Prochlorococcus marinus str. MIT 1013: one gene and its partner. The protein of the gene in region 2 interacts with the protein of the main gene of each other region in a pairwise test. Links are inferred from orthologs where the notes say so. Each region holds a gene or a part of one and is shown on either strand. Other genes may lie near its edges.

Region 1 (3,373 bases), 620 kb from region 2 along the record:
AGCCTAGCAAAATATTTTTTCCCAGAATTGCAAATAACAACCGTTTCTCTTTCACTAAAATCAATATTTTTGACGGTTTCTACTTGCCAAGAAAGTCCATTGCATCTCTCTAGAAGTGCCTCCTGAAAATTAATTGAATTAAAAAGGCCGTAATCAAGATAGTGATTAGTGCAACTATTACCCTTTTTACTTAATCCATCTCCAAAGAAACTAACAGTATCTTTCCATCTATATTTTAATAATTCTTGCATATTTATAGACTCAAGTTCAGACGCCCATATCCCATAAGTATTGGGCCAAGGTTCTAAAGGGGACTTAGAAGCTATTGCCTCAACATTAAGTCCTTGTTGAACCAACTCAGCAGTGATGCAAAGAGCAGCAGGTCCTGCCCCCATAACTAATACATCAGCAGAATTATTCAATTTCAATTTTTTGACGTTGATTCAGTATTTATTGATTCCTTAGTTGTAAATGATTCTTTTTCTTCATAATCATTAATTTGTTCTGGAGGAACTAAAACAACCTCCGACAATTTATCTCCATTATCAAGCTTCTGAATCCTTACCCCAGTTGCAGCTCTAGATTGTTGAGAGATCTTATCCGCACTAGTCCTAACAATTACTCCTCTTTCACTAACTAATAATAATTCTTCTCCTTTACCTAAAACTCTTAAACCTACAAGTTCATCTCCATCTTTTCTGAATTTTATTGCTCTTAATCCCATTCCTGCTCTTTTTTGCAGACGAAATTGAGTCACAGGGACTCTTTTCCCTAGTCCGCTTCCAGAGGCAACAAGTACCCAAGGGCCTTCAGATTGTGATGATTCATCCTTTAGTTCTTCTTCTTCACTTTTATCAACATGATCAGCTAACTCATTAGATAAAACATCCATACTTACTAAAGAATCTCCCAACTTCAGATTCATTGACTTAACTCCTCTTGCTGATCTGCCTAAAGGGCGTAATTCTGAATCATTTAATCTAAAATGAATTGTCATTCCATTTTTGGAACCAATCAAAACGCTATCTCCAGACTCAGCCAATCGAACCCAAGTCAAAGCATCTCCATCCTCTAAACCTATTGCAATTAGTCCATTTGCTCTAATCTTGCTGAAAGCTGAAAGAGGTGTTCTTTTTATATATCCCCCCCTAGTAAGCATCAATAAATAGTTTTCATCATCAAAAGAACTCACAGAAAGCAATGAAGTGATAGCTTCTTCCCGTGGTATAGGAAGCAATTGAACAATAGGAGTACCTTTTGCAGTTCTACTACATTGCGGAACTCTATACGCAGGTAGAGCATAAGCAACTCCTCTATCACTAAAAAGGAGGAGGCTATCATGGTCTTTACAGCTAATAAATTTTTTCACCTCCTCCTCTCCTTGGCTTCGCGTTCCAGCTTTACCTCTAGTACCTCGACTTGTTGCTTCAAATTCATTAACAGGCATCCTTTTCAAATACCCTGTCTCAGTCAACAAAACAACTGATCTTTCGTTTGCAATTAAATCAATATCCTCAAGGCCCCCTCCAAGATCAAGAATTTCTGTTCTTCTTGGGGTATTATATTTATCTTTTATTTCATTCAATTCTATTTTTGTTATTTCAAATACTCTTTCTTTCTTATTTAAAATATCTTTTAAATCTATTATTTTTTCAACCAACTCCTCATGTTCAAGTCTTATCTTATCTGCCTCTAAAGCGGTAAGTCTTCTTAACTGCATCTGCAAAATAGCGTCAGACTGAATACCTGTTAAGCCATGCAGTTCTTGTAATTTACTTTTAGCAGTAGCAGAGTCAGAGGCTGATCTTATAAGACTAATTATTTCATCTAGCTGATCTAAAGCTAATAATAACCCTAATAAAATATGATCCCTACTTTCTGCCTTCTTTAATAGATATTTAGTCCTTTTTTGGATAGTTTCTACTCTGAAATCTAAAAATACTTTCAACATCTTTCTAAGTGACAATGTAACAGGCTCACCATCAACTAATGCAAGCATATTTGCACTGAAATTAGTCTGTAAAGGAGTAAGTTTGAATAAATTATTTAAAACAACTTGAGGATAAGAATCTCTTCTTAATTCAACAACAATTCTCATTCCATCTCTATCACTTTCATCTCTTATATCTGCAATGCCTTCAAGTTTTTTGTCGTTGACCATATCAGCAATTCGTTCTATTAACGCTGCTTTATTTGTTTGATAAGGAAGTGCAGTAATTATAACTGCATCCCTATCTGGTCTCCCAGGATTCTCAATAGTTTCTATTTCAGCAACTCCACGCATTGTTATTGAACCTCTACCAGAAAGATATGTTTCCTTAATTCCACTTCTACCAAGTATCTGACCGCCAGTTGGAAAATCTGGACCTTTGATTATATTCATCAACTCTATTTCTTCTAACTCAGGATTAGCTATTAAAGCCATCAAGCCATCAATCAATTCGACCAGATTATGTGGAGGTATGTTAGTTGCCATACCTACAGCTATTCCAGACGAACCATTTAATAACAATTGAGGAATTCTTGCCGGCAATACTGTTGGTTCTTGTACAGATCCATCAAAGTTATCGGCGAAATCAACTGTTTCTGATTCAATATCTTCCAGCAAACTATCAGTGGTTAAAGATTGCAATCTGGATTCTGTATATCTCATTGCAGCAGGAGGATCATTATCAACTGATCCAAAATTCCCATGCCCATCAATTAGAGGCATTTGCATAGAAAAATCTTGTGCCATTCTGACCAAAGCGTCATAAACGGCGGTATCACCATGGGGATGGAATTTACCTAAAACTTCTCCAACAACACGTGCACATTTTCTATATGGTCTATCACTAGTCAGCCCTAGTTCATACATCGCGTAAAGAATCCTACGATGAACTGGCTTAAGTCCATCTCTCGAATCAGGTAGAGCTCTCCCAACAATTACACTCATCGCGTATTCCAAATAGGAACGCGACATTTCGTTTCTTAAGTCAGTCTGGATGATCCGATCGTCGGATTCCCCGGGACCAGTACTATTAGGTCCCAATGGATCAGCCATATAAAAGGGTTTTACCAATTATAAGAACATCTGAGCATTAATAAACCTTTTAAAGTAAATACCCATATATCTGAAAGTAAATCACCTCTGACAAAATCAACTATTACAAAAACATGGTATAAATTTCTCTCAAAGCATTCATAAATCATCTAATTAATCTGAAAAAATAAGAAAAATCTTGATTATCTATTCCCAACATTTGAACAATTTGGCACTTCAGTTGGTAGTTTGACGAGAACTTACAAAATTTAGGTGTGAATATTCAACTAGGACGCACCAAAACTGTTCGAAGAGCCTACGGAATCGATGAAATTGCATTGGTCCCAGGAG
Region 2 (3,170 bases):
TGTTTTTCAAAAGATTATCCACTGTATTGATTAGATAAGAACAATCCAAACGCCAAAGAAACTATTCCAGAAGCAATTGAGATAATTAATAATTTTAATGCCCTAAAAAATTTAAATTTAATAAATAAATCAAATAGGTTATGTATAAACGAAGAAAAAGTACTTAGGCTTCCCAAAAAACCTATTGAAAAAAATAATACTAATTCAAAAGAAAAATTGAAATATCTAATCTGGGGGACAGCAGAAAGAAAAAAACCCAGAAGAAAAGAAGAAAAATTATTGATGATTAGAATAGCTACATAATTAGCTATTTTTAATTTTTCTAGTTTCTTATACAATATAAATCTCATATTAGCACCGAATGCTGCACCTATAGAAACCAAAAAAACGTCTTTCAATTTATAAAATATCTTTAATATTTACCCATCCTTTTCTATAAAACAAATGATAAGAATCCTGACTAATAACATTAACTAATAACCATTTACCGCTATTATCACAATCCCAAAATTTGATAACATTAACTGGAGTTCCAGCTTTAACTGTAGTTAAAATAGATGAATTCTTAGAGACCGAGGAAAGCAAATTAAATTCTTTTAAAGCAATCAATGGTGCCGTAATATTATCTTTTCTTTGTTGAACTATTGATTTTTGAGCACCTCCAGCAGGTAATGTAGTTGGAACTACTAATGCAATTCCTAACAACCAAGTCCAAACTATAAAAGTACTAAGTAAATTCATCAAATATCTAAAGTTGCAAGATCAAGTTCAACGCTATGAGTTTCAATAAATTCTCTTCTTGGTGCAACCTTATCACCCATTAAAATTGTAAATATTCTATCGGCCTCCAAAGCGTCCTCTATTTCAACTCTTTTCATCATTCGAGTTGAAGGATCCATTGTTGTTTCCCACAATTGTTTTGGCATCATTTCTCCTAAGCCTTTAAATCTTTGAATCGTATAATTGGCCTTTTCTCCAAAATTTGAAAGAGTTTTTTGTAAATCGGATTCGTTATAGCAATAAGTATGATTCTTTCCTCTTTCTACTTTGTAAAGAGGAGGGCAAGCAATATATATATATCCCCCTTCTACAAGAGCCTTTTGATACCTATAAAAGAAAGTCAAAAGCAAAGTTCTAATATGCGCACCATCAACATCAGCATCAGTCATTATCACTACTCTGTGATATCTGAGATTTTTCACTTCAAAATCTTCTCCTTTAATTCCCAAACCTAGAGCTGTTATTAAAGATTGGATCTCAGTATTTTTATAAATCTTCGCATCATCAGTTTTTTCAATATTTAAGATTTTTCCTCTCAAAGGTAAAATTGCTTGAAATTTCCTATCTCTTCCTTGCTTCGCTGATCCACCAGCAGAATCACCCTCAACGATGTAAATTTCTGATTCTGATGGATCTCTTGAACTGCAATCTGCCAACTTTCCTGGCAATGTAGAACTTTCTAAGACACTTTTCCTGCGAACAAGCTCTCTAGCTCTTCTTGCTGCTTCAGCAGCATTAAAAGCTTGAATTGCTTTCTCTAAAATTAAATCAATCACACCAGGATTAAACTCTAAGTATTGACTTAGAGACTCCCCCACTAAGCTATCTACAATTCCTCGCACTTCAGTATTACCTAATTTTGTTTTTGTTTGACCCTCAAATTCTGGGTCTGGAACTTTTACAGATAGAACAGCTGTTAATCCTTCTCTAATATTTTCTCCTGCTAAGTTCGAATCTCCCTCTTTTCTTTTACCTCTTTTTTTTGCAAACGAATTCAAAGTTCTTGTTAATACTGTTTTTAATCCCTCAATATGAGTACCACCATCTATCGTTCGAATATTATTAGCAAATCCTAGAATGCTATCTGAATAAGCATCAACACACCACTGCATTGCTGCTTCAACTTGAACTCCATCTTTTTCTGAATTGACATAAATAATTTCTGGATGTAATGAGTCTTTTTCTTTAGTCATATAATCCACATATTCTTTAATACCTCCCTCATAAAAATAAATTTCCTCATGAGGCTGTTGATCAACATCTAACGACTTCTTTCTCTCGTCACGAAAAACAATACGTACCCCTCCATTCAAATAAGCAAGTTCTCTAAGTCTCGATGACAATATTCCATATTCAAAAGTTATACCATCAGTAAAAATCTGATCATCAGGTTTAAAACAAACCGTAGTTCCAGTTAATTCATGGTCCGATTTCGAGAGATTCTCTGATTTTAAATTCCCAATTGATGCACCTCTTTCGAATCTCTGGAAATGAACTTTCTTTTGTCGACGGACGGTGACCTCTACCCACTCACTCAAAGCGTTGACTACAGAAATACCAACACCATGCAAACCTCCAGAGACTTTGTATCCACCACTTCCAAATTTTCCACCTGCATGCAAAACAGTTAGTACTGTCTCTAATGCACTTTTACCTGTGCGAGGATGAATATCTGTTGGAATGCCACGACCATTGTCAGTTATGGATGCTGAGCCATCTTCACAAAGTAAAATTGTAATTTCATCACAGTGACCAGCAAGCGCCTCATCCACAGCATTATCAACAACTTCATAAACAAGATGATGAAGCCCTTTAGGCCCTGTTGAGCCTATATACATTCCAGGGCGTTTTCTAACAGGTTCAAGTCCTTCTAAAACTTGGATCTGCTCAGCACCATATGCAGCTTGGACTTTTGAATCTTTACTCATTCGGATTAAAGCAAACAGGCAAGATTGTCTTTGATAAGAGCATTAGTCGAAACCTTTCCTGCAATTTCAATTTAACATTGGTGACAGAAAAATCTTAGGAAAATTTTAAAACCCAATCAAAAAAATTAATTGTCATGCACTTACTGCTAATAAACCTTCTGAACGTGAATTATGCAAGCTAATAAACCTGTTGTCATAGCTCTAATGGGTCCAACTGCTAGCGGTAAAACTGAACTAGCAATTGATATTGCTAGAAAACTCAACACCAATATTCACAATGTTGATTCGCGTCAAATTTACATTGACATGAATATTGGGACGGCGAAACCAACTCGAGAGCAACAAGAACAAGTTCCTCATTTTTTAATTGATTTATGCTTCCCTTCTAATCCAATAAATCTTCATGAATTTCAATTGATTGCAATTAGTTCTATGGAGAATGAATTAAAAAAAAGAAATTTA

What was found.
Region 1: the proteins of gyrB (region 2) and gyrA interact in binary tests that used the Escherichia coli proteins (3 or more experiments, as listed by UniProt). The link is inferred for Prochlorococcus marinus str. MIT 1013 from one-to-one orthologs.

Annotation. Positions count from the first base shown.
Region 1 is NZ_CP114778.1:691,533-694,905, forward strand. The notes cover bases 225-3,373. They hold gyrA (DNA gyrase subunit A), read right to left. Parts: upstream 3,044-3,373; coding sequence 425-3,043; downstream 225-424. Other genes in these bases: crtL (lycopene beta cyclase), read right to left, coding at 225-428; O5633_RS04490 (GuaB3 family IMP dehydrogenase-related protein), read left to right, coding at 3,298-3,373. In the rest of the region: more of crtL, read right to left, coding at 1-224. UniProt on the Escherichia coli protein: A type II topoisomerase that negatively supercoils closed circular double-stranded (ds) DNA in an ATP-dependent manner to maintain chromosomes in an underwound state.
Region 2 is NZ_CP114778.1:1,307,507-1,310,676, forward strand. The notes cover bases 225-3,170. They hold gyrB (DNA topoisomerase (ATP-hydrolyzing) subunit B), read right to left. Parts: upstream 2,709-3,170; coding sequence 741-2,708; downstream 225-740. Other genes in these bases: O5633_RS07780 (CrcB family protein), read right to left, coding at 225-398; O5633_RS07785 (hypothetical protein), read right to left, coding at 400-741; miaA (tRNA (adenosine(37)-N6)-dimethylallyltransferase MiaA), read left to right, coding at 2,880-3,170. Also shown: O5633_RS07775 (fluoride efflux transporter FluC), read right to left, coding at 1-22; more of O5633_RS07780, read right to left, coding at 15-224. UniProt on the Escherichia coli protein: DNA gyrase negatively supercoils closed circular double-stranded DNA in an ATP-dependent manner to maintain chromosomes in an underwound state.